3 regions of the Kitasatospora sp. NPDC056531 genome follow, and region 3 is predicted to be linked to each of the others. Evidence: riboswitches for the same ligand, from Rfam matches in the RefSeq annotation. Region 3 holds a riboswitch; each other region holds the start of a gene.
The links. Region 3 has a riboswitch for cyclic di-AMP ahead of ACFQ87_RS04685 (M23 family metallopeptidase). Riboswitches for the same ligand answer to the same signal wherever they lie in the genome.
Positions count from the first base shown of each region.

Region 1 (5,283 bases), on a different contig from region 3:
CGGCGAGTACCTCCACCACGGCGACGTGAGGGCCCAGACCCGCCGCACGCTGGAGAACGTCAAGGCCATCGTCGAGGCGGGCGGCGCCACCATCGAGGACGTGGTGATGTTCCGCGTCCACCTCGCCGAGCGCGCCGACTTCCCGCTGATGAACGAGGTCTACGCCGAGTTCATCGAGGAGAACATCAAGCCCGGCGGCGTGAAGCCCTGCCACCACCGTCTTCGTAGAACTGCCCCAGGAGCCCGTGCTGGTGGAGATCGACGGCCAGGCCGTCGTCGCCTGACACCCTGCGAGACTCCCTACGGCCCGGACGCCGCCGAGCGTCCGGGCCCTCGCCGCACCCCGCCGTCCACTTGCCACACCTCCATACGAACATTAGGTTAGGCTCACCTAACTAATGGGAGGTTTGTCCATGAGTCTGCCCACCGGCGACGCCGAGGTGCCCGAGCCCACCACCGCCGAACGGGTCCACAGCCTGCTCAGCGCGACCTCCTCACTCACCGTCCGCGCCCTCGGCGAACACCACGACCTGGACACCCCGGTCTCCGTCCACGGTTCCCGGCTGCGCCTGCGCGCCCCGCTGGACGCCCCGCTCACCGCGGCCGCCGCCGGAGCCACCGAGGGCCTGGCCGTCGTCCTCGACGTCACCGACGTGTCCCCGGTCGCCGTCCGCGACCGGATCCGCGGCCGCCTCACCCTGGCCGGCCGGCTGCACCTGGCCCACCTCGCCGACGACGGCCTCAGCGTCCACCTGCGCGTGGACGTCGCCCACGCCGTCCTCGCCACCCCGTACGGCACCGGCGCGCTCACCGCCGCCGACCTCGCCCTCGCCGCCCCCGACCCGCTGGCCCGGCACGAGGCCGCGCTGCTCACCCACCTGGCCGACGAGCACGCCGACGCCATCGACCTGCTCACCGGCCTGCTCGACCCGGCACTGCTCGCCGGGCACCCGGACATCCGCCCGCTCGCCCTCGACCGCTACGGCCTGGTACTGCGCCTGGACCACCCGCACGGCCACCGCGACGTCCGCCTGGTCTTCCCCGAACCCGCCGGCGACACCGAGGACTTCGGCCACCGGATGCACGAGCTGCTGGCCGCCGCCGAGCACGGCCTGCCCGTCCGCCGGAACTGACCGCGCCCGGGCGTCACCGCTCGACGGCGTCCTCCAGCACGATCCGCCCCATCCGCGCGTACCGCTCCGGCCGCCAGCGCCGCATCGCCAGCGCCAACGCCAGCGCCAACGCGATCCCGCCGACGAGCGCCGGGTGCAGGAAGCCCTCCCGCCCTCTCGCGTACAAGTACCGTGCCGCGCACTGGTGGAAGGACATCGCGCAGGCGAACGAGCCGGTGACGACGAGCCATTGGAACACCGTCACCGCCCAGGCCCCCAGGTGCGCGCCCAAGAGGTCGAAGAACAGGCTGTTCCCGTCCTTGCCCGGCACCGCCCCGCCCGCCACCGCGATCGCGTGCCCGACTCCGTTGCCGGACACGATCATCCAGGACACGAAGACGTGGAACAGCCCGATCCCGACCACCGACACCAGGGTGGCCCGCGGCACCACCCGCTTCGGGTCGCGCGACTCCTCCCCGTACATCGCGGTCGACTCGAAGCCCGCCCAGGACCAGAACGCGAAGAACAGCCCCAACCCGGCTCCCGCCGCGCCCGAACTCCCCACCCCCTTCAGCGCGTTCAGTGGGTGCACCGCCTCACCCACGATCCCGTCCGGCCCGCCGCCGGAGGCCAGTACGGCCAGCGAGACCGCGCCTGGCACCCCGATCTCCAGCACCAGCGCCACCCCGAGAACCTTCGCCGTCAGGTGCAGGTCGAACCAGGCCATCACCCCGATCACGGCCACCCCGAACAGCGCGTACCAACCCCAGCCGAGGTCCACCCCAGCTGCGAACGGACCAGCCCGCGCAGCGAGTACGCGAAGAAGCCGATGATCGAGGCCTCGAGGACGATGTACGCCATGACCGCGAACAGCCCCGAGGCCATCCCGGCGACCCGGCCCAGCCCGTGCGAGATGTACCCGTAGAACGCCCCGGCGGCCGTGATGTGGCGGGCCATCGCCACGTACCCGACCGAGATCACCGTGAGCGCCACGGTCGCCACGATGTACGCGGCGGGCGACCGGCCCCGTTGCCCTGCCCGACGACGATCGGCAGGTTCCCGGTCATCGCGGTGATCGGGGCCTCCGTGGCGACCGCCATGAACACCACGCCCACCAGGCCGACCGAGCCCGCCTTCAACCGGTCGACCCCGCCCGCGTCGGCCCGTTCCCCGACCGCGTCCCCGCTCCCGACCGCCATACGGCCTCCTCGCCCGTCCAGACCCTCACGCAAGCGGAGCAAGGCCGGGCGCCGACTGCCCGACAGCATCGCGCGACCGGGGCCGCGCCCAAAAGACGACGAATCTCGCCAAAGCCAGCAGGAGTTGACGCCCAGTTCGACCACTCGAACTCATCCGGAGCCGCGAACGGCAACGGCCGGCCCGGCTCCACGAGGGGTCCTCGCGAAGCCGGGCCGGCCTTGGGCGTGTCCCGCGCCCATGTCCACCAGTGCGGCGATCACCCGGTCGAGCGGTCACCCGACATGACCATCCCGGGCGGTCGATTCGCCCCGCACCAGCGGTGGTTCCTGAAACCCGCGGTCAGCGCGGGGTCCGAACAGGGTCTGCGCAGCGTCAGAGCGCGACGCCGTGCGCCCGCAGGTAGGTGACCGGGTTGATGTCCGAGCCGTACTCCGACCCGGTGCGGATCTCGAAGTGCAGGTGCGGGCCGGTCACGTTGCCGGTGGCGCCGGAGAGGCCGAGCCGCTGGCCGACGGTGACGGTCTGACCGATCTTCACACCGATCACGGAGAGGTGCGCGTACTGGGCGTACTTGCCGTCGGCGAGCTTGATCTCGACCTCGTTGCCGTAGGCACCGCCGTTGCCGGCCTTCACCACGACACCGTTGGCGACCGCGCGCACCGGGGTGCCGGTGGAGGCGACGAAGTCCTGGCCGGTGTGGTGGCCGGAGGCCCACATCGAGCCGGCCACGCCGTAGGCCTCGCCCAGCACCGGGTTGGCCAGCGGGGCGACGTAGCCGAAGGTGGCGGCGACCGGGGCGGCAGCGACGGCCTTAGCCGGAGCGGCGGTGACGGCCTTAGCCGGGGCGGCAGCGACGGCCTTAGCCGGAGCGGCGGTGACGGCCTTAGCCGGGGCGGCAGCGACGGCCTTAGCCGGAGCGGCGTTCTGAATCCGGGTCTGGACCTGGGCGCCCGGCTTGGCGGCCTCGGTCTGAACCTGCACCTGAGCGCCTGCGGCAGCTGCGGCGCTCTGGGTGACCGGAGCGGCCGGCTCGGCCGGGGCCGCGGGCTCGGCCGGGGCCGCGGGCTCGGCCGGGGCCGCGGGCTCGGCCGGAGCGGCCAGCTGGGCCGGAGCAGCCGACTGGGCGGCGGCATCGGCGTGGGCCGCGAGCGACAGCCACTGACCCGGGAAGATCAGGTTCGGGTCGGCACCGACCACCGAGCGGTTCTGCTCGTACAACGCGGGCCAGCCGCCCTCGACGTTCCTGGCGTCAGCGATCTTGGACAGGCTGTCGCCGCCGACGACGCGGTAGCCCTCGTGGGCGGCGGCCGGGGCCGCCGACTCGGCGTCGACGGCGGCGGCGTGCTGCACGACCGAGGCGGCCGGGGCGTTGTGGGCCTGGGCGCTCATCGTGGTCACGAGCGGCAGGGCGAAGGAGACACCGGTGACGGCGGTGGCGATGCCGATGCGGGCGGCGCGGGGCAGGGCGATACGACGAGCCTGAGCAGGCATGGGATTCCTCTCCGACGCCTGCGAGGTGAGCTGTCGGGTTCGGGCTGGAGCTGCCCGGCCGCATGCGCGGCTTCACCCCAAGCCGGTCCTGGACGTTCGCGCTGAACAGCGCGGACCTCCGGTCCGGCGACTTACCTGTGGGTCCCCCGCTCCTGCCGTGCAGAGCTCAGTTCGAACCACCGGACAGCGGCAGGACTCGGCGTTCCACCCGGTGGGTCCACCCGGGCTGGCCAGGTAGTCGCTGAACTAAAACCCATCCGTTCGGGTGAAGCAATGTCGATCTCTTGAACCGGCGACAACCCTCCGGGGCGCGGTGACCCTCCGCATGACCCGCAGCACAGTGCGTACACAATCCATTCACTCGGCGCCACTGATCCACGACCCTTCGCCGACCTCGGCGGCCCAGAGTGACCGTCCGCTCACGCACCGACCACCCCGGACACACCGTCCCGGTGACCCTTGTCACGTGCACCCCGCCGGGCGCAGGATCAGGCCGTGGCCACCTCAACGGCCGGCACCCTGCGCCTGAGCACCGCGCAGGGCCGCTGGGTTCTCCTGGCAACGGTGCTCGGTTCCAGCATGGCGCTGCTCGACGGCACCGTGGTGAACGTCGCCCTGCCCCGGATCGGCGCCGACCTCGGTGCCTCCCTGGCGTCCCTGCAATGGACGCTGAACGCCTATCTGCTCACCCTGGCGGGCCTGATCCTGCTCGGCGGCGCGCTCGGCGACCGGTACGGAAGGCGCAAGGTCTTCCTGATCGGCGTGGTCTGGTTCGCCGCCGCCTCCGCGGCCTGCGCCCTCGCCCCGAACATCAACGTGCTGATCGCCGCCCGCGCCGTCCAGGGCATCGGCGGGGCGCTGCTCACCCCTGGCTCGCTCGCCATGCTCCAGGCCGTCTTCCATCCTGACGACCGCTCGGCGGCGGTGGGCCTGTGGTCCGGCCTCGGCGGGGTGTCCGCGGCCATCGGCCCCTTCCTCGGCGGCTGGCTGGTGGACGGCCCCGGCTGGCGCTGGATCTTCCTGCTGAACCTGCCGCTGGCCGCCGCCGTGATCGCGGTCACCTCCCGCTACGTCCCGGAGAGCCGCGACGAGTCCGCCTCCGGCCGCTTCGACGTGCCCGGCGCACTGCTCGCCGCACTCGCCCTCGGCGCGATCACCTACGCGCTCACCGCCGCAGGGGAGGGCCTGTCCCCCGCCGTCTGGCTCACCGGCGCGATCGGCCTGCTGCTCGGCGCCGCCTTCGTCGCCGTCGAGCGCCGCGTGCCCGATCCGATGCTGCCGCTCGGGCTGTTCTCGTCCCGGCTGTTCACCGCCGTGAACCTGGTCACCCTCTGCGTCTACGCGGCCTTCAGCGGGGTGTTCTTCCTGCTCGTGGTCCAACTGCAGATCGTGTCCGGCTTCTCGCCCCTGGTCTCGGGCTTCGCCCTGGTGCCGATCACGGTGCTGATGCTGACCCTGTCGGCGCGCGCCGGCCGCCTCG
Region 1 is NZ_JBHTTU010000038.1:37,010-42,292, reverse strand. It holds gene ACFQ87_RS27480 (RidA family protein) at 1-385, shown strand, start outside; gene ACFQ87_RS27475 (DUF2470 domain-containing protein) at 414-1,133, shown strand; gene ACFQ87_RS27470 (APC family permease) at 1,147-1,893, opposite strand; gene ACFQ87_RS27465 (hypothetical protein) at 1,848-2,105, opposite strand; gene ACFQ87_RS27460 (hypothetical protein) at 2,090-2,311, opposite strand; gene ACFQ87_RS27455 (peptidoglycan DD-metalloendopeptidase family protein) at 2,685-3,803, opposite strand; cyclic di-AMP (ydaO/yuaA leader) riboswitch at 3,806-3,980, opposite strand; gene ACFQ87_RS27450 (MFS transporter) at 4,383-5,283, shown strand, end outside.
Region 1: it holds a riboswitch for cyclic di-AMP, as region 3 does, so the genes downstream of both, ACFQ87_RS27455 (peptidoglycan DD-metalloendopeptidase family protein) here and ACFQ87_RS04685 (M23 family metallopeptidase) in region 3, are expected to answer to the same signal.

Region 2 (5,283 bases), on a different contig from region 3:
AGCAGCGGGCCGACGGCGAGGACGGTGGGCCGGTCGAGGGCCAGCGGGTTGTCGGTGGCGGGCAGGCCGACGAGGTGGAGTTCGAGCTCGCCGTGCGCCTGGTGGGCGTGGATGGTGCCGGCCGGGATCCAGAGCGCGCGGTTGCCGGGGGCGACCCAGGAGCCGGCGTCGGTGGTGATCGCGACCACGCCCCGGGCGGCGTAGGCGATCTGGTGGTCGTCGTGGCGGTGGGCGTCGATCCCGGTGCCGGAGGGCAGCAGCTGGGCGCGGGTCGGGGCGACGGGATCGTGGCGGATCTTCGACATTGACTGGCAGATTATCGGAAGTCCGACAGGATGTGCTGGCCCGAGCATGTCCGGATGACGAAACGGCTGTCGCAGAATACGTCGATCGCACTGCTGTCCGTCGGACACTCCTGCGTGGACGTCTACCAGGGTGCGGTGGCCGCCCTGGTGCCCTTCCTGGTGGCCGAGCGCGGCTACGGCTACGCCGCCGTGTCGGGCGTGGTGCTGGCCGCCTCGCTGCTGTCCTCGGTGGCGCAGCCGCTGTTCGGGGCGCTCACCGACCGGTGGCCGCTGCCCTGGCTGCTGCCGGTCAGCACACTGCTGGGCGGCGCGGGCATCGCGCTCAGCGGCGTGGGCGGCTCCTACGGGCCGACGCTCGCCTGCGTGGCGCTGTCCGGCGTCGGGGTGGCCGCCTACCCCCCAGAATCGGCGCAGGTGGCCCGCTCGGTCGCGCAGGGCGCCGGGGCCGGCCACCGGGGGATGGCCTGGTTCTCGCTGGGCGGCAACCTGGGCTTCGCGGCGGCCCCGCTGCTGGTCGCCGTGGTGGTCGGGACCGGCGGGCTGCGGCTGACCCCGCTGCTCCTGCTGCCGGCCCTGGCGGGCGCCGCGCTGTGCCCGCCGGTGCTGCGCGAGCTGGCGCGGCGGCGCGCCGCCGGGGAGGGCGCGGTGCGGAAGGCGGGCCGGGACGACCGGGCCTCCTTCGTGAAGCTGTCGCTGGCCGTGGTGTGCCGCTCGATCGCCTTCGTCGGCCTGAGCACCTTCCTGTCCCTGTTCGCCACCCAGCGCCTCGGCGGCGGGACGGCGGCCGGCACCGCGGCGCTGGTGGTGCTGTACGCGGGCGGCGCGGTGGGTTCGGTGCTGGGCGGGGCGCTGGCGGACCGGTGGGGCCGGGTCGCGGTGGCGCGCTGGTCGTACCTGGTCGCGGCGGTGGCGGTGGCCGGGGTGCTGCTGGTGCCGGGCCCGGCGCTGTACCTGTTCGTGGCGCTGACCTCAGCGGGCCTGTACGTGCCGTTCTCGCTGCAGGTCACGCTCGGGCAGGACTACCTGCCCAGCCGGATCGGCACCGCGAGCGGGATCACCCTCGGGCTGACGGTCAGCATCGGCGGCCTGGCCAGCCCGCTGATCGGAGCCCTCGCGGACGCGACCTCCCTGCGGACGGCGCTGCTACCGCTGGTGGTGATGCCGGTGCTGAGCTGGGCGCTGTTCCGCAGCCTGCCGGAGCCTGCGGTGCCGGAGACGGAAGCGGCGACTGCCCGCACCCCGGACACACCGCCGGAGCGTCATCCCTGGTCCGGGCCGTGATCCGCAGCAGATCCCCACTGGTCTCCACTTGCTCGACCTGCACCGCGGCCGGCTGCGGCAGCAGGTCCCCCACCGTGACAACACACACAGCCAGCCTGCCACCGCCAACAAGCCGACACCACACGCCGGTTGAAGCGATCACCGACTACGAGAATCTTGTAAGAGCCGTTCACTGGACACGCCCTCGATCCGGGTTCGATCTTCTTCGTGAGGCATGAGATTGTCTGGTTGTGTCAGAGATGGTGAGTGGGTGGAGGCGGCCTTGGCCGAGGCTTCGTCTCCTTCGAGGTCGCAACGGGTTCGCGCCGGGAGTGACCTTGCTTCCTGCGCCGATGTTCCTGAGGCTGCGTAAGCGTTGATGGGTCTGCTGCTGGACGTCGAGGACACGGCGGGGACGGTGGCCGCCGTGAGGCTCGTCGCTCCCGCGGTTGCCGGGGCCGACGACGGCCAGGCGCGGCAATCGGTCTACGGATCTCCCGCCCGGCTGCCTGGGCCCACCCCCAGGGTCGGCCGGCTACGGCCTGCTGCAGCTCCAGCAGGTGGAAGGCCGGCTGCTGGTCGGCCACGGCGGCTCGATGCCCGGCTTTCTCGTCTCGCTCTTGTTCAGCTCGCAGGACGATGTGGTGGCCGTCACGCTCGCCAACACCACGGCCGGCCTCAACCTCGGCCGGCTGGCCCGCGACCTGATCGCGATCACCGCCGAGCATGAGCCGCGGGATCCCCGAGCCCTGGTGGCCCTTCGCCGACGCCGACCAGGAACTGCTGGCGCAGACCGGCCCCTGGTACTGGGGCGCCAGCGCGGTCGCGCTGCACCTGCGAGCCGGCCGTGTGCTGGAGCTCACAGCGCTGGGCGGTGCGGCCCGTACCTCACGGTTCCGGCCCGAGCCGGACGGGACCTGGACCGGGCTGGACGGCTACTGCGCGGGCGAGCCGCTGCGTGTGGTGCGCCGGGCCGACGGCGCGGTCGACCACCTGGACCGGGCCGGCTTCGTCCACACCCGCACCCCGTACGATCCGGCAGCCGAGGTGCCGGACGGCGTCGGCGCGCAGGGCTGGCGGGCGGGCTGACCACTGGTCAGGTCGACGCGCCAAAGGGCGGGCGCGCCGGCCCGGACCTGCGACCCGCACGGCGCGCCATCGGGCGGTGGCCGCCGCACTGGGTGCGGCGGCCCGCGCTGACACGCACTCATAGGGGCGTTGCCGAATCGTTATCAAGCGCTATTGCGGATCATTCGGACAATCCGGCCGGACCGTGACCCAGCTCACGAGGGCTTGTGCTATTGGCTCCGTGCCGTTTACGGTCCTTCTCGTTCGTCTCCGTACGAAACGAACCCCGCTCTCCGGAACGCCGAATCCTGCCGCCGGATCGGGCGGGCACGTGCATCCATGAAGCACCGCGGCAGGAGCGGGGGACCCACAGGTAAGTCGCCTCATCCGGACTGGTTCCGGCGGGGCTAGGGGTGAAGCCGCGTCTCTGTGCGGCCGGGCAACTCCAGCCCGAACCCGACAGCTCACCTCGCAGGCGTGTGAGAGGAATCGCTCTTCATGCTGCCCGTCAACGCTCGCCCCAGCCTGTTCGCTGTCGGTTCCGTCAAGCGCATCGTCGCGGCCGCCGTGGTCGTCGGCGTCGGCGCCGGCATCCCGGTGGTCGCCGCCACCGCCGCGAACGCCGCCCCCGTCAAGTCCGCCCCGGTCAAGTCCGCCCCGGTGCACTCGGCCCCGGCCGCCGCCCCGCAGGCGCCCGCCGGCTACACCGTCCAGAGCGGTGACTCCCTCACCAAGATCGCCACCGCGCACCACGTGCAGGGTGGCTGGCAGAAGCTCTACGACCTCAACAAGTCCGTGCTGACCAAGGGCCCGGGCAAGATCTACCCTGGCCAGCACCTGACCCTGGGCGGGGCCGCCCCGGCGCCTGCCGCGGCTCCGGCCAAGCCGGCCGCCGCCAGCCCGCTGGCCGCGACCCCGGCCGCTCCGGTCGCCAACACCCCGGCCGCGCTGCAGGCGCTCGCGGCCTCGATCGTCCCGGCGAACCAACTGGCCTCGTTCGACCAGATCATCAGCCACGAGAGCGGCTGGAACATCCACGCCACGAACCCGAGCTCGGGTGCCTACGGCCTGCCGCAGGCGCTGCCCGGCAACAAGATGGCCTCGGCCGGTTCCGACTGGCAGAACAACCCCGCCACCCAGCTCAAGTGGGCCCTGCAGTACATGAACACCGTCTACGGCAGCCCGAACGCCGCCTGGGCGTTCTGGCAGGTGCACAACGCGTACTGATCGGACCTGATCGGCCTCTTCGAACCGATGGGTCCGAGCGAGTACCGCCCGTCGGCCGGATGTACGGCGGCTGACGGGCTGCCGAGCGGCCACCTGACCGGCCCGGTTCACGTCGCGGTGCGTGAGCCGGGCCGTCGGCGTACCCGGGGTCCGGACGGGACCGCGGCGCGGTCTGACCCCTCCACGCGGTGCGCCCGGCGGGAGGGCGGGTGCACCGAGCGGGCTTGGCAGGCGAGTCGGTGTGGTTCCTGGCGGGATGCATCCCGGGTCCCGCGACCCGACGGGGCGCCCGGAGAACGCGCGTCGCCGGTGCGAAGGCCGAGCGTCAGGAGCTTGCCGTCGGTGGCCGCACGGGGGGGCGACCAAGGGGTCGCCTCCGTCGGCGGGCCCCGCTTCTCAGGCCTTGGCGGTGAGCCAGGCGCCGAGGCCGCCGCAGCCGCGGGCGTCGTAGGTGGTGCTGCGGTAGCCGGCCGGGATGGGCGAGTACGGGCAGGTCCAGATGCCGTTGCGGACCAGCTCGTGGAACCAGGCGCCGACGCCGCTGCAGCCTCGGGAGTCGTAGTTCGTCAGCACGTAGCCGGAGACGATCGGCGAGCCGGAGCAGGTCCACAGGCGGTTCTGGGCGGGCTGCTGGAACCATGCGCCGTGGTTGTTGCAGCCGCCGGGGTTGTACATGGTGATGACGTAGCCGTTCGGGACGGGTGCCCCGGAGCAGCTCCAGCCGCCGGCCGCCGAGGCGGTGCCGGCCGTCGTGCCGGCGAGGGCGGCCGCGAGCACGGCGACCGTCGCGGCCGCCCTTCCGGCGCGGGTCATCAGCTGGCGGAGGATCGTGGTCACGGCGACATCGTTCCGATCGGTCGTCTCCCCGCCGTCGGAGCGGCACGGGAGGGCGTAACAACGGGACGCGCCGCACCTTAGCGGCGGTGATCAGTTCCCCGATAGATCTGGATCGAACGATCGCCATATCTGACCGGAAACGGTCCGTCAAACCTCGTGGACCGGAACACCCGGGGCGCGATCTCCGGCGCGACGGTGTCCGCCGTCGGCGGCTGGCGGTTGCCCCGCGAGGCAAATTTGAACGTGTTCAATTAGCGCGCTAGGCTCGAAGCCGAAGATGGGAGATGAGGGGGAACTCATGAAGATCGTCATTCCCGGCGGCTCCGGCGCGCTCGGGAGCCTGCTCGACCGCAGCCTGACGGCCGCCGGACACCAGGTCGTCGTCCTCAGCCGCAGACCCGCCGGGCCCAGCCAGGTCGGGTGGGACGGGCGGAGCGTCGGGTCCTGGGCGGCGGAGGTGGACGGCAGCGACGTGGTGGTCAACCTGGCCGGGCGTAGCGTCAACTGCCGCTACACGGAGCAGAACCGGCGGGCCATGATGGACTCCCGGGTGCTTTCCACCCGGGCCGTCGGCCAGGCGATCGCC
Region 2 is NZ_JBHTTU010000190.1:199-5,481, reverse strand. It holds partial or broken gene ACFQ87_RS43835 (AraC family transcriptional regulator) at 1-305, opposite strand, end outside; gene ACFQ87_RS43830 (MFS transporter) at 372-1,586, shown strand; gene ACFQ87_RS43825 (hypothetical protein) at 2,292-2,654, shown strand; cyclic di-AMP (ydaO/yuaA leader) riboswitch at 2,923-3,124, shown strand; gene ACFQ87_RS43820 (hypothetical protein) at 3,098-3,283, opposite strand; gene ACFQ87_RS43815 (LysM peptidoglycan-binding domain-containing protein) at 3,201-3,860, shown strand; gene ACFQ87_RS43810 (hypothetical protein) at 4,257-4,697, opposite strand; partial or broken gene ACFQ87_RS43805 (NAD-dependent epimerase/dehydratase family protein) at 4,996-5,283, shown strand, end outside.
Region 2: it holds a riboswitch for cyclic di-AMP, as region 3 does, so the genes downstream of both, ACFQ87_RS43815 (LysM peptidoglycan-binding domain-containing protein) here and ACFQ87_RS04685 (M23 family metallopeptidase) in region 3, are expected to answer to the same signal.

Region 3 (14,592 bases):
TTGGCGGAGGCCAACGAGCACCTCTTCCAGGAGGGTTGTGGGCAGGCGTTCGGCCTGCGGGACGGGCGGGAGCACCTGCACGGCGCCGAGGTCCCAGAGGTCACCGACCAGCACCTTGACGACGCCGAGCGGCAGCCCCAGGTGGGCCGCCACCTCGGCGACGGAGAGCAGGCTGTGGCAGAGCCCGAGGATGCGCCGGTGCTCGCGGTTGAGCAGAACGTGCTCGGGCAGTTCCGGGGGGCCGGATAACGCGCTGACCAGGCTCTCGATGGCCAGGTCGGCCCGGGTGGGGCGGCTGCGCCCACCGGTGATGACGTAGGGCCGGACGGGCCCGTTCACCGGTGGCCCCCCGCCGCGTGGTCGACCCGCGGCGGGCTGGTGAGGTGGGTTCCGATCCGCTCGACCAGGACCTGCATCTGGTACGCGACCAGCCCGGCGTCCACCGCCTCGCTGGTCACCACGGCCAGGTGCGCGCCGGCCCCGGCGGCGACGATGAAGAGGTAGCCGCCGCCGTACTCGATGATGATCTGGCGGGTGGCGCTGCCCGGTCCGCCGAAGCCCGCCGCGACGCCGCGGGCCAGCGACTGCAGTCCGGAGCAGGCGGCGGCGAGCCGTTCGGCGTCCTCGCGGGGGATGTCGGCGCTGCGGCCGATCTCCAGGCCGTCGTTGGAGACGACGACGGCGTGCTGGACCTGCGGGACGGCGATGATGTCGGCGAGCAGCCAGCCGAGATCAGGGGTGGTGGTCATGGAACTCTCCGGAGGGCTGGGGAAGTCGGGGGAGGGGGGAAGCAGGGCGGGAAGGGTCAGTGCGGGTCGGGCGGGGTCTGGGCCCTGGCCCGGGCGGCCGATCGGCCGCTGGCGGTGCCGGCCTGGAACATCGCCATGAACGCCTGCGCGTCCTGGGCCGAGCGGTACGGCGGGGTGGGCGGCGGGGGAGCGGCGTGCTGGGCGGGCCGGTTCGCGCGGTCGCGCCGGTGGCTCCGGCGGGGCAGTGGCGGCGGGGTGTCGCCGGTGGCGGGTGGCCGGCCGGTGGGTGGGGTCTCCACCAACGGGTGGCCGGCCGTCGGGTGGCCGGCCGTCGGGTGGTCGGCGGGAGTGGCCGGCCAAGGGTCGGGGCTGAACGCCCGGTCGTCCGGTCCGAGGCCGGGGACGGTGGGCGGCAGCGGCTCGGTGAGCAGGGCGTTCGGCAGCAGTATGACGACGCGGACGCCGCCGTACGGTGAGGGAGCCGAGCTGAGGGTGACCCGGAAGCCGTACTGCTCGGCGAGCCGGCCGACGGCGGCCAGGCCCAACTGCGGTACCTCGCCGAGCCGGGAGACCTCCAGGGCGCTGCCGCCGGCGAGCGCGGCGGCGGCCTTGGCGACGGCCTGTTCCGGCATGCCGACGCCGCCGTCGTCGATCTCGATCACCGCGCCGTTGTGCACCGGCATCAGGGTGACGAACACCTGGGTGCTGGGCGGGGAGTAGCGGGTGGCGTTGTCCAGCAGCTCGGCGATGGCGTGGATCAGCGCCTCGGCGGCTGCGCCGACCACCGCGGTCTCGATCCGGCTGCGGACCACCACCCGCTGGAACGGCAGGATCCGCGACTGGGCGCCACGCACCACGTCCTCCAGCGTGACCGGTTCCGGCCAGTGCCGTCCGGCCCGGGCGCCGCACAGGACGGCCAGGGTCTGGGCCAGCCGGGCCTGTTGGGCGGCGGCGTGGTCGGCCTTGAGCAGGCCTTCCAGCAGGGCCGGGTCGTCGTGGGTGCGCTCCATCTCGTCGAGCAGCGCCTGCTGGTCGTGGGCCATGACGAGGATGCGACGGGCGACGCTGAGGAAGGCCCGCTGGGTGGAGGCGGTGAGCTCCTGCTCCTGCTGGACGGCGGCCAGGTCGGCGCCCCGGCGGGAGAGTTCGGCGGTCAGCTGGTCCTGGAGCCGGGTGAGTTCGTCCTGCAGCCGGTCGGCCCGGCCGCGGTGGGTGACGGACACGGCGTGGTACCGCGCGGCGGCCAGGAGGGCGAGGACGGCGAGTACGCCGGTTGCCGTTACGGACCACTGAGTCATCGTCACGCCGCGAATTCTAGGGTGATGATCCTACGTAGGTGTGAACGGATCTCGCCAAGTGACCGGATCTCGTCAATATCGAGTCAATACGCCGTCAATCCAGCGTCGTTCGACCCCGATCCCGTGAGTCCGTCGAGGTCCGCGATCGTTCGTCCAGGGTCTTCCGACCCGGGTCGACGGTACGGGTGATGGCTGATTCACGTTCTGGGATGTGAGGGGCGTGTGTGCACGGTGTTGCGGAACGGGCGGGGTCCGGTGCGGCAGCAGCGCCACGTCGTCCGGCCTGGACCGGCGCTACCCGTTGCGGCCCGGTGCGGCTCAACCGGTCACGGCCGGACCGGCCGTACCCAGCCGCCGTACCAGCACCAGGGTCCGGTCGTCCGCGACGTCCTGCGCCACGGTGTGCACCAGCCTGCTCGCCGCGCCCCGGACCAGCTGCTGCTGCGGCCGGTGCGTGCGCACCTCCGGCTCGGCTGCGGCCAACAGTCGGCCCACCCCTTCGTCCAGGTCCCGGCCCGGCACCTCCACCAGGCCATCGCTGAACAGCAGCAGCGAGTCGCCGTACCCCAGTCGCCCGGACACCGGCGGGTACGGCGCGCCCGGCACCAGGCCCAGCGCCGGGCCGCCGTGCTCGGAGGGCTGCCAGCCGTTCCTCCGGCAGTACCGCACGGGCGGCGGATGGCCCGCGTTGAACAGCCGGTAGCGGCCGGTCGCCGGGTGCAGCGCCAGGTGGACGGCGGTGGCGAAGTCGTCCTCCCAGCCCATCCGGACCAGGTGGTCGTTGGCGGCCGGCAGGAACGCCTCCGGCGGCACCCGGCCCAGCAGCGTCGCGAAGGCGCCCGACAGGTGGGTAGACCGGGCGGCCGCCCGACTGCCCTTGCCCGACACGTCCACCAGCACCAGCTCCAGCAGGTCCTCCTCCGGGCGGTGGGCGCAGAGCAGGAAGTCCCCGGAGAAGGAGGCGCCACCGGCCGGGGCCAGCTCGCTGTCGAAGTGCCAGTCCAGCAGCCGCTCCGGGAGGCGGGCCAGCGTCCGGTTGTGCTCGGCCAGCTCCAGCAGCATCGTGTCGCCCTGGGTGCCGCGCAGCCCCAGCCGGTGCCGGAACCGGTTCGCCGACAGCACCGTCGCCCCCGTCGCGGCCAGCACCACCGTCACCCCCAGCCGCACCCCGCGCGGGTCCTGCACCACCGCCCCCAGCGCACTGCCCGCCAGCGCCGCGCACACCAGCACCAGCAGTTGCCCCCGCCGCAGCACCAGCCCGCCACCCACCACCGGCAGCACCAGCGCCGACGGCGGCCACCCGTACGGCATCAGGATCGGCAGCACCCCCAGCACCACCGTCACCGCGAGCAGCACCCCCAGCGCCACCCGCCCCGCCCGTATGTCCCCGTCCAGCAGCCGCCCGTACCACCGCCGCACCCTCGCCATCAGTGCGGGCACCCGGGACCTCCGCCAAGCGTGGGCGGTCCCCTGTCATGACCACCAGTCAGCCCGCCACACTAGCCCGTCCACCCCCACCACCCCCCCAGCCCCCACCCGCTTCGCACCAGAAGTCGGCGGGCCCGGCTTCCTACTCCTCCTCTTCCGCCTTCGGCCAGGCGTGGAGGCCGGTGGTGAGGGTGGTGATGAGGCGGTTGTGGGTGGTGGTGAGGTCTTCGGCGAGTTGGAAGGCGCCGGTGATGGAGAGGGAGGCGAAGCCGTGGGCGAGGGATCGGACGGTGCGGGCGGCGTGGATGGCCTCGGGGCCGTCGAGGCCGTAGGAGCGGAGGACGGCGATGATGACGCCGACGAGGCGGGTGGCCGCGCGGGTGAGGTCGTCGTCGGGTCGGGGGGCCTGGGGGAGGGCGGTGTAGCGGTGGGGGTGTTCGGTGGCGTAGGCCTGGTAGGCGCGCAGAACGGCGGTGACGGCGTCGTCGCCGCTGCGGCCGACCGCGGCCTCGGCGAGCCGGTCGGCCAGTTCCTCGGTGACCCGGACGGCGATCAGCCGGCGCAGTTCGGTCAGGCCGCCGCTGACGTGCTTGTACAGGGAGGGAGTGGCGACTCCTGCGCGGGCGGCGACGGAGGCCAGGGTGAGGGCCTCGGCGCCCTGCTCGTCGATGAGGGCGAGGGCGTGGTCGACGACCTGGTCCGGGGTCAGTCCTACTCGGGGCATGGGTTCGGTTTCTCCGTACGGCTGCGGTTCGGCGGGCTCGGCGGGCTCGGCGGGCTCGGCGGGTTCAGGCGAGCTCGGCGAGGAAGGGCAGCAGGGCGTCCGCGACGGCCTGCGGGTTGTCGGCCATCGGGTAGTGGCCGGACCCCTCGATCATCACCTTCCGGGTGCCGAGCGCCGCGGCCTGGCGCTCGGCGACGGCCGCCGGGTCCGGGAAGTCGGGGTCCTTGCTGCCCATCAGGACGAGCGAGGGGCAGCGGGCGGCCGCGCACCAGCCGATCGGCGCGGAGTCCCCGGCGACGTGTCCGCGGGTGGCGGTCTTGCGCCCGGGGGTGCGCAGGGCGGCGACCAGCCCGGCCACGTACGTGTCGAGGTCGGCGGGTCGGGGGCCGGGGAAGGCCATCTTGCGCAGGTAGAAACCCCAGACGGCCGGCCAGTGGACCATCGCGGTGCCCATGACGGCCATCACGCCGCGCATCAGGGCGTTGGCCCGGTGCTCGACGAAGGCGTCGATCAGCGCGATTCCGGCGACCCGCTGGGGAGCGTCCCCGGCGAGCTTGACCACGGTCGCCCCGGTGTAGGACTGCCCGACCAGGACGGCCCGCTCGATGCCGAGGTGGTCGAGCAGGGCGAGGACGTCGGTGGCGACGGCGGCCGGGCTGTAGTCGTCCCAGACGATCGAGGACTCGCCGAAGCCGCGCACGTCCATGGTGATGACCCGGCGCCCGGCGGCGGTGAGCAGCGGGTGCAGGTGCCGGTAGGCGCGGCGGCTGTCGAGCATTCCGGGGAGCAGGACGACGGGGGTGCCGTCGCCCTGCCGGGTGTCGTCGAAGGCGATCCGGCCGCCGGGGACGTCGAGGTACTGGGTGTTCGGGGTGACGGTGCCGTTCACGGTGGTCCTCCACGGGGTCGGTGCTGCCGATAGCCATAAAGCTATGGCTAATAGCCTTAGCCGTCAACCCCTTCTGCCGGTGTCCCGGGAACGGCTCAGACCCCCTCGGCCCGGAACGGATCGTGCTCGCTGAGCAGCTTCTCCAGTCGGGCCTGGTCGACCCGGGCGACGGTGTCCGAGGACTCCTGTCGGTCCCGGATCACCTTGGCCAGCGTGAAGGCGGAGGTGACGGTGTAGAGGAGGCCGATCCCGAGGAAGGCCCTGGTCCACCCGCCGACGGGCAGGTAGGCGATCCCGACGGCGAGGGCCCCGCCGGAGATCGCGAACGAGAGGACGGCCTGGACGTAGTACGCGGCCGTGGTGCGTGACTGCATCGGTGCGCTCATGGCGTCAGGATGCGGCGGCGCGGCCGGGCCGCACATGAGTAGGAGTACTCAGATGGACTAGGCGAATGATGGGTCGTTCGTTGACGTCCGACCACCTGCCCCCCAGCCGTCCCGGACGGATGGCTTGGAATCAGGGCCTCCTAGGATTAACGTTTGATAACGCAGCGCGGTCGTCAACGCCGTACCCAGACGGCACCGTGCGCCGTCGCCTAATCCCGCCGACCGGCCTCCGGGCAGGTCAGGGAGCCGGGGAACCACGTTCCTTGGGGTGAATCGGCGGGGCCCCGGCCCGGCCGTAGGAGACCTTCCTGCTCCGAACCCGTCAGCTAACCCGGTAGGCGCGAAGGAAGGAAAGGAGCGCGCCTCCGTGGCGTCGACGCACACCCCGGCACACCCGGCCGGCCCCGCAGCCGGTACCCAGCTCCTCGACCACCCCGGCACGGACGGGACCGAGTCGCTCGGCACCGACGACTTCGCTCCGGAGGCCGAGGCCAACCGCCACCGGATGCCGCGTCAGACCCGCGGGGCCTCCCCGCTGCTCGGCGTCACCGCCGTCGCCGCCACCCTGGGCGCCACCGGCTTCGCCTCCGCCACCCCGGCCGCCGCGCCCGCCGTCGAGGCCGCGGACGAGGCCCCGGTCACCCTCGCCGCCGACCCCGGCCTCGCGCTCGCCGCCCGCATCCAGCAGCAGGCCGACAGTCAGCGCACCGCCGCCGAGGAGGGCGCCCGCCTGCAGGCGGCGAAGGAGGCCGAGGCGAAGGCCGCCGCGAAGGAGGCCGACGCCAAGCGCGCCGCCGCCGAGGCCGAGCGTGCCAAGGCCGCTGCCCTCACCCTGCCGGTGAAGGACTACAACCTCTCCGCCCACTACGGCCAGAGCGCCCGCTACTGGGCCCACCTGCACACCGGCCTGGACTTCGCCGCCGACACCGGCACTCCGGTCTACGCGGTGGGCCAGGGCACCATCACCTCGGCTGGCTGGTCCGGCGCGTACGGCTACCGGATCGTCGAGACCCTGCCCGACGGCACCGAGATCTGGTACTGCCACCTCTCCTCGATCATCAAGGGCTCCGGCGCGGTCGGTTCCGGCCAGCAGATCGGCAAGGTCGGCGCGACCGGCAACGTCACCGGCCCGCACCTGCACCTGGAGGTCCGCCCGGGTGGCGGCGCCCCGGTCGACCCGGAGACCTGGCTCCAGCAGCGCGGCCTCAACCCCTGACGGGAACCCCTGAACTCCTGGCGGGAGCCCCGACGAGAACCGGGAGCCTCCGACGCGACGCCCGAGGGCCCCGGACACCCGGGGCCCTCGGCCGTTCACTCCGCAGACTCCGCAGACTCCGCCGGCAGCTGCGCCAGGTAGGCGTCGATCTCCTCCGCCCCCGGCTCCGGCGCCAGCTCCGGGAACTCCTCCACCAGCAGCCGCGGCAGCCCCGGCACCGTCCACCCGCCGATCAGATCGAGCGCGACCTCGGCCGCCGCCGTCTCGAACTCCCCGAAGTCCCCGGCCAGTTCGTCCGGCATCGGCCGCCCCAGCGCGTTCAGCTCGGCCAGGTTGCGGTAGCTGCGCCGCATCAGGCCCTGTTCCAGCAGTCGCCGCGCGCCGTCGGTGGCCATGCCGACCGACAGCACCCGGCCCGGCCCCCAGCCCTGCTCGTCCGGTTCGTCCAGCCAGCCGGTCGCCACCAGCGCCTCGAACCCGGCCAGCCGCTCCTCCTCGTCGAGCCCGGCGAAGCCGGCCAGCCAGTCCCGCACCGCCGCCCCGTCCGCGGTGTCCACGCCGTGGGCATGCAGCAGCACCGCGTACAGCCGCGGCCAGGTGACCAGGTCGGCGCGGCGCAGCAGCCCGGCCGCGACCTCGCCCTGCCACTCGGCCTCGGCGTGCAGCCGCTCCTGGCGCTTGGCGTTGAGCCGCTTCGCCGCCCGCTGGTGGTCGATCAACAGCCGCACGGCGTTGCCGTACGCGAGCGGGTCCGCCTCCGGGGCGGGTTGGACGTAGAGGTGGAGCCGCTCGTACAGCAGGTGCTCCACCGCGTCGGAGGTCAGTTCGGGCCAGCCGTCGTGCATCCTGCCCTCGCCCAGTTCCAGCAGCGCCAGCACCGTGCGCAGAGGCTGCTCGGCCACCGGCGCGCGGTCCTGCTCGGCCGCCCAGTCGAGCAGGTCGGCGGCCCTGGTGCGCGGGGCGAGCCGCAGGTCTTCGTCGTTCATATTCCGAACGGTAGCCGTCGGACGGGGGGTAGGGTCGGCAGCCATGGTCCCCGTACGCCTCACCGGCCCCAGGCTCGCCATCCGCGAGTACCACCACACCCCGGAGGAAGTGGACGCGCTGTACGCGTTGTACAGCGACCCGGAGGTGACCCGCTACCTCCCCTTCGAGCCGCGCGACCGGGAGACCTGCGCCGACCAGATCGAGCTGTACCTGGAGGAGGCGATGGCCGAGGAGCGGGACACCTACCGCCTCGCCGTCGTCCGGCGGGAGGGCGCCGAGGACCCGGCGGACGCGCTGCCGATCGCGCACGCCAGCCTCACCCTCGGCAAGTACCGCTCCGCTCACCTCGGTTACGTGCTGAGCCGCGGGGTGTGGGGCCGCGGCTACGCGGGCGAGATCGCCGGGCTGCTCTGCGAGCTCGCCTTCGGCCCGCTCGGGCTGCACCGGCTGGCCGCCCGGGTCGACGTGGACAACAAGCCCTCCGCCAAGGTGCTCACCAGGCTCGGCTTCCAGCTGGAGGGGCGGGTGCGGCACGACCTGTACAAGGGCGGCGTCTGGTCGGACTCGTACCTGTACTCGCTGCTCGTCGACGAGTGGCCGGGCCCGTCCGCCCCCTTCGCTTCGTCCTGATCCCGGAAGCGGACCGGAAGCGAGCCGGTAGCGGACCGGACGGGGGGTTAACCCCACCCCCGATCCGCCGGTCCCCCGGATACCCCCCGACCTGTGGTTCGACCAGACTGGACGACGTCAGCGAGTACGAACGACCGCGAGATCGAGGGGCCGGGGGCCGGGACATGAGCAGCAGCCGAAGCACGCTGGACCACGAGTGGGACGTCCTGGGCGGTCACGACGACGAGGGCCCGCGCCCCGTCCGGGCCCGCCGGACGGAGCAGCCGCCGGCTTTCTGGCGGGCGCCGTTCTCCGCGCACTACTACCGCGAGATCGGCTACGCGCTCACCGGCCTGCCGGTGGCGATCGCCGCCTTCACCGTCGCGATCACCATGTTCTGCTTCGGCCTCGGCACCTTCGTCACCGTCCTCGGCCTGCCGGTGCTGGCCGGCCTGACCATCGTCTCCCGCGGCTTCGGCCGGCTGGAGCGGGCCCGGGTGCGCGGCATGCTCGGCCTGGACGTGCCCGGGCCGGCGCCGGTGCGCCAGGTCCGTCCGGGTGGCTGGGGCGCGATCACCGCGCGGCTGGCGGACGCGGCGGGCTGGAAGGCCGTGCTGTACCAGGTGGTGATGTTCCCGTGGGCGGTGTTCAGCTTCGCCATGACGCTGGTGTTCCTGCTGCTCGGCTGGGCGATGGCGCTCTACCCGCTCTACCACTGGGTCTTCCCGACCTACACCCACTGGCGCGGCTACCAGCTGTTCGACTTCACCGACAGCGACCACGTCCGGCACGTCTACTACGTCGAGGGCACCTGGCAGATCGCCGCGTTCTCGATGGCCGGGGTGCTGCTGGTCTTCCTCACCGCGAGGCTGGTCCGCGGCCTGACCAATGTCAACCGGGCCGCCGCCCTGGGCCTGCTCGGGCGCTGAACCCGCCCGCCGTCCGGGCCCGCCGGCCCGCCGTGCGGGCCCGATCCACCGTTCGAGGCCCCGACCGCGCTCCGGATGCGGTCGGGGCCGGCCCGTGTTCGGATGGCCGGGTGGCCGCCGCACGGACCTCCGCGCCGAACCCCGGCATCCTGATCACCTCCCGTCCGCTGGACGAGTACTGCGCCACGTTCGGCCTCACCCGCGCCCTGCTCGCCGCCCTGCCCGGGCCGCTGCTGGACTGCCCCGGCGGCGCGGCGGGCCTGGCCGCCGAGGCGCGCGAGCTGGGCTGCCGGGTGATCGCCGCCGACCCGGCGTACGCCCTGCCGCTGCCCGAGGTGGCGGACCACGCCCTGGCGGCCCGGGGCTCGATGGCCGCCGCGATGGCGGCCCGCCCGCACCTGTACCCGGCGACCGGCCGCTGCCGGTCGGAGCGCTACCTGCGCAGCTGGGACCGCGCCCGCCGACTGTTCACCGCCGACTCGGCCGCCCACCCCCAGCGGTACGTGGCCGCTGCGCTGCCCCGACTGCCCTTCGCGGACGGCACCTTCGCCCTCACCCTGAGCGGCTACCTGCTCTTCGCCTACCCTGAACTGTTCGGCCCCGAGCATCAGTTGGCCGCACTGGCCGAGCTGGTCCGGGTCACCGCCGCGGACGGCGAGGTCCGCGTCCAGCCGCTGTACGACGGGTACGGGCGCCGTTGCGGGCACCTCGACCGGCTGCGGTACGCGCTCGGCGAGCACCGGATATCCAGCGAGGTCCGCCGCGTCCCCCGCGGGGACGGCCGCACCCGCCGGGTGCTGGTGCTGCGGGCCGCCGACCACCGCCGCCGGGAGCTCGGCGGCAGTCGGATCGGTAATAGTCACTAGGCCATTTCGTTCCTATACTCGCTCGCATGAGCGAGACCACGATCCGGCCCGCCGCGCCGGCCGACGCCGACCGGCTCACCGCGCTGATCCAGGCCTCCAGCGCCTACCGCGGCGCGTACTTCGCGATGATCGACGGCTACGTCGTGACGCCCGACTACGTGGAGCGCCACGAGGTCGGGATGGCCGTGACCGACGACGACCGGCTGCTCGGCTTCTACGCGCTGATCCGCGAACCGGCCGAGCTGGACCTGATGTTCGTCGCAGACGAGGCCCAGGGGCTCGGCATCGGACGGCAGTTGATCGCCGACATGCTCGACCGCGCCCGCGAGGCCGGGATCGCGGCGGTCAAGGTCGTCTCGCACCCGCCCGCCGAGGGCTTCTACCGGCAGCTGGGCGCCGAGCGCACCGGTACCCGCCCGCCGCGGGCCAAGACCCCCTGGGAGCAGCCCGAACTGCGCTTCACCGTCTAGGAGTCGTCGCCGACCGGCGGAACGGGCGGTGCCGACGGTGCCGACGGAGCGGGCGGTGCCGACGGTGCCGACGGAGCGGGCCGGGCCGTCGACGAAGGCGGCGAAGCCTGCGCCGGGACGAAGGCCGCCACCTGCAGCCGGGACAGGATCTTCTCCGCCAGCCAACTGCGGTCCGACCCGTACGGAATCCCCCGCGGGTCGACCAACTGCGCCGCCACCGCGTCCCGCAGCCGCTGCGCCTCGGTGCCGGGCAGCCGGGAGAGCAGGCCCCGCGCGGCCAGCAGCGCGTGGTACTGCTCGAAGCCCGAGCGCGGGTGCTCGATCGCGTCCAGCACGCACGGCAGGTCCGCCAGTGACGGGTCGCCCTGCATCAGTGCGAGCGCCTGGATCCGGCGGCCCTCGGAGCCGTCCGCGAAGAGGTCCCGCACCTGGTCGACGGTCAGCGCCGAGCGCTTCGCGGTGGAGCGGACCTCGGCGACCACGCCCTCCGGTCCGGCGGGGGAGCCCGAGGAGGGCGGCAACTGCGCTGCCAGCGCCGCCGGTTGCTCGGCACTGCCGCCGAGCAGCCCGAGGTGCTGCATCGCGCGCACCCGCAGGTCGTCCGCGCCCACCTTGTCGCCGTGCCGGTCGCGGTCCTGCCCGGCCAGGAAGAGGTCCAGCGCCTGGTCCGCGTCGGTCAGCGCCTGCGGCAGCGCGAGCCGGGTCACCAGCCAGCCGGCCAGGAAGCCGAGGACCAGGAAGTACAGCACCAGCGCGGCCGCGAACGGCACCGCCGCGTCCTCCCCGCCCAGCGCGGGCGCCAGCGCCGTACCGAGCTGGTGCAGTCGCTCACCGAGCGAACCGAGCTGGGTCAGCCCGACGCCCAGCAGCACCTTGGTCAGCCAGTCCGACACCTGCTCCAGGTTGGTGTTCGGCGCGTACGAGCCCTGCGGCTCGCCGGAGCCGCTCTTCACCCGGGGCACCCCGAACAGGAAGCCCAGCGCACCGCCGACCACCGTCGAGGCCCCGGCCACCACCAGCCCGCCGCCGAGTGCCTGCCAGGCGTGCTCCCGGCCGAGTGCGAACAGCAGCAGCCCGAGAAGTCCCGTCCCGCCGAGCACCCCGGCGGCCGCCCGCTGCGCCGTCCGCAGCGCCGACGTGCCGACCCGTCGCGCCTTCGCCATCGCCCACCCCCAGTGTCCGCTCCGCTGCGCCCCGTCGTTCCTGTGGTGGGGCCGCGCCGACTCTAGCGCCGCGGTCCCACCACGGGAACGGCCCGGGGGCGCCTCCGCTACGACGGGACCGGCCCTGAAAACACAGACAGCCCGCGGGCTGCTCCTCGATGCCGGCCCGTGCACTGGCCTGGCACCGAGGCACCGGGGATGTTCCGGTGAGCCCGCGGGCTGGGTGACTGCTGTGGATTTCGCCTGCCGGAGGCCAGGGGCCTCACCCTGCGCAGGCAGGGGCGGCTCTAGCGAGCAGCCACCTCACGCATCCTGATGGAACTCAATTCAGGATCACCTCCTTTCAGTGTGCCGCCACTGTAGGCAGCCCCCTGTCGGGAGGGCAACGGATTATTCGCGGCCGTTGCTCAGGCGGTCTTGATCTGGTCCTTGAACTTCGAGAAGTCGATCGTGTTGTCGGCCGGCGGGGCCTGGACGGTCAGCGGCTTGTCGAAGTCGGTGAGGTTGATCGTGGTCTTGCCGTCCTTGGCCGAGTCCGTCTCGATCCGGACCGGGTAGGGCTTGCCCTCGGTGGCGATGTGGAGCGTCGACAGCTCGCCCGAGTCGTCGGTGACCTTGAGGCTGAAGGTCTTCAGGCCGTTGATGTTGCCCGGAGAGCCCTTCTCGGCCTTGTTGGTCTTGCCGTCGGTGATCTGCTTGCTGAAGTCGGTGAGGCTGCAGAAGCTGGTCATCATCTTCATCTGCGGGTCGCTGTCGAACCCGGTCAGGTAACGACCCTTGAGGAGCTCGGCGACCTTGCCGCCGTCCTTGCCGCCGTTCTTGCTGCTGATGGCCGTCCAGAAGGCGCTGTCCCCCTTCATGTAGGAGGCCTTGCCATCGTTGATGATCTCGATCTTGCCCATGCCCGGCAGGGACATGGTGCCCTTGCACTGGCCCTTGTTGTCCATGGCCAGGTCCATGTCCATGTTGCCGTCTACGTCGGCAATGGTGCCGGACATCTTGAAGGCGGTGGCGGCGGCCAACGCGTCCTTGGCCTGCTTCTCGATCTCCTGCGCGGTCAGCTTGTCGGTGTCCAGCGGCGCGACGGTCGGGGTCGGGGTCGGCGTAGCGGTCGGAGTCGCGGCGGCGGTGGTCGCGGCGGCGGTCGCGGGCGCGGCGGCCTTGTCCGCGGACTTGTCCTTGTTGTCGCCGCAGGCGGCGGTGCCCGCTCCGAGCAGAAGGCAGATCGCGGCGGTGCTGACCAGGCGCTTCGACAGCATGAGATGGTTCCTGTCCCGGGGCACGGCCCTGCCGCCCCCAACTGGATGAATTTTTCCTCAGCAGTATGGGGGAGGCCCCGGACAGCAGATCTTGGATCCGGCCCCTGTTACAGGTTCGTGGCAGGAACGTGCTCTGCCCGTACCCGGGAACGCAAAAGGCCCGGAGGAAGAATCCTCCGGGCCCTTCGGCTACTGAGTAGCGGGGACAGGATTTGAACCTGCGACCTCTGGGTTATGAGCCCAGCGAGCTACCGAGCTGCTCCACCCCGCGTCGGTGAACACAACAATACGTGGAAGTCGCCGAGATGGGAAATCGGTTCTTCGGGCGCCTGAGCCGGCGGCGCCGAGCAGGGCTCTCAGACCGCCCCGGCCGCCCGCCGCCCGCGCCGCGAGGCGTGCCGGGTCGCCCGGGATCTCGCCCAGGCCGCGAAGCAGACCAGCGCCACGAAGCAGGGCACCATCAGCACCCCGTAGACCACCAGGAACCCGTCCGTCCCCAGGTCGGCCGCGGCGTTCCAGGTGCCGTGCAGCACCATCGCCAGCAGCAGCCCGGCCGGCGCGGCCAGCCGGGCCAGCCAGCGCCGTCCGGTGGTCAGGGCGACGGCCAGGCCGATCCCGGTGAGTGCGGTGAACAGCGGGTGGGCGAAGGGGGAGAGCAGGGCGCGCAGCACGAAGGTCTGCACGGTGCTGTCGAAGTCCCGCAGGCTGGGCCGGTCGCCCAGGCCGATGTTGTCCAGCCGGTTCCGCTGGTCGGTGGTGAAGGCCCGGCCCAGGTAGAGGACGTTCTCGACGAAGGCGAAGCCGCAGGCCGTCATCCCGCCGAGCACCACTCCGGCGGCCAGGGTGCGCGGCCGGGAGCGGCGGTGCGGGGTGCCGCCGGAGAGCGGGGCCGGGCACAGGTACGGCAGCGGCCGAAGGTAGGGGCGCAGCCGCAGTCGGCCTCGGGCGTGCGGTCCGGCCGGGCGGCGCTCGTACGGGCGGGGGCGCCGGGGCGCGGGCGACCGTTGCAGCAGCGGCGCGCAGGGGCGCCCGGTGCGGCGGCCGTGGCAGCGCAGCCGTTGGCCGAGCGGCAGGAGCAGCACCACCAGGGCGGTGGCCTTGGCGCTCTCCTCGATCAGCGGGGTGGCGATCCCGGCGCCGAGCAGCTCACCGAGCCGGCCCGGGTGCGTGGTCAGGTAGTCGGCGGTCCAGTTGTTGGCCAGGATCGCGACCGTGGTGGCCGCGCAGGCGCCCCAGCCGAGGCAGAACACGGTGTGCCGCAGCGGCACCCGGGCGGTCAGGTTGAGCCAGGCCAGGCCGCCGAGCACGAAGGGCAGCGGCACCATCGCCAGGCCCAGGCCGACCAGCAGTCCGACCGTGCCGGTCTGCCGCTGCACCAGGTGCAGGATCAGCACCCCGCAGCCGATCAGGATCAGTACGGCGGTCGCGGTGACCGAGGAGAGCGCCATCGAGCGGCCGCGACCCGGTGGTGGCGCGGACGTGCTCGTCACGGCGGGAGAGGCGGGAGAGGCGGGAGAGGTGGAAGCGGCGGAGCCGGCCGGCGGCAACGCGCCACCCGGCCGGGGCAGCAGCTGGTGGGCCCGGCGCCCCCGGGGCCCCGGGATGGTCCGGGTGCCGCC
Region 3 is NZ_JBHTTU010000002.1:415,385-429,976, forward strand. It holds gene ACFQ87_RS04645 (ATP/GTP-binding protein) at 1-14, opposite strand, end outside; gene ACFQ87_RS04650 (DUF742 domain-containing protein) at 1-339, opposite strand, end outside; gene ACFQ87_RS04655 (roadblock/LC7 domain-containing protein) at 336-749, opposite strand; gene ACFQ87_RS04660 (ATP-binding protein) at 806-2,047, opposite strand; gene ACFQ87_RS04665 (PP2C family protein-serine/threonine phosphatase) at 2,366-3,487, opposite strand; gene ACFQ87_RS04670 (TetR/AcrR family transcriptional regulator) at 3,618-4,199, opposite strand; gene ACFQ87_RS04675 (alpha/beta fold hydrolase) at 4,264-5,088, opposite strand; gene ACFQ87_RS04680 (YiaA/YiaB family inner membrane protein) at 5,184-5,474, opposite strand; cyclic di-AMP (ydaO/yuaA leader) riboswitch at 5,671-5,829, shown strand; gene ACFQ87_RS04685 (M23 family metallopeptidase) at 5,842-6,690, shown strand; gene ACFQ87_RS04690 (hypothetical protein) at 6,786-7,676, opposite strand; gene ACFQ87_RS04695 (GNAT family N-acetyltransferase) at 7,720-8,307, shown strand; gene ACFQ87_RS04700 (sensor domain-containing protein) at 8,472-9,215, shown strand; gene ACFQ87_RS04705 (hypothetical protein) at 9,326-10,081, shown strand; gene ACFQ87_RS04710 (GNAT family N-acetyltransferase) at 10,108-10,551, shown strand; gene ACFQ87_RS04715 (hypothetical protein) at 10,548-11,714, opposite strand; gene ACFQ87_RS04720 (hypothetical protein) at 12,122-12,973, opposite strand; tRNA gene ACFQ87_RS04725 (tRNA-Met) at 13,171-13,244, opposite strand; gene ACFQ87_RS04730 (PrsW family intramembrane metalloprotease) at 13,330-14,592, opposite strand, start outside.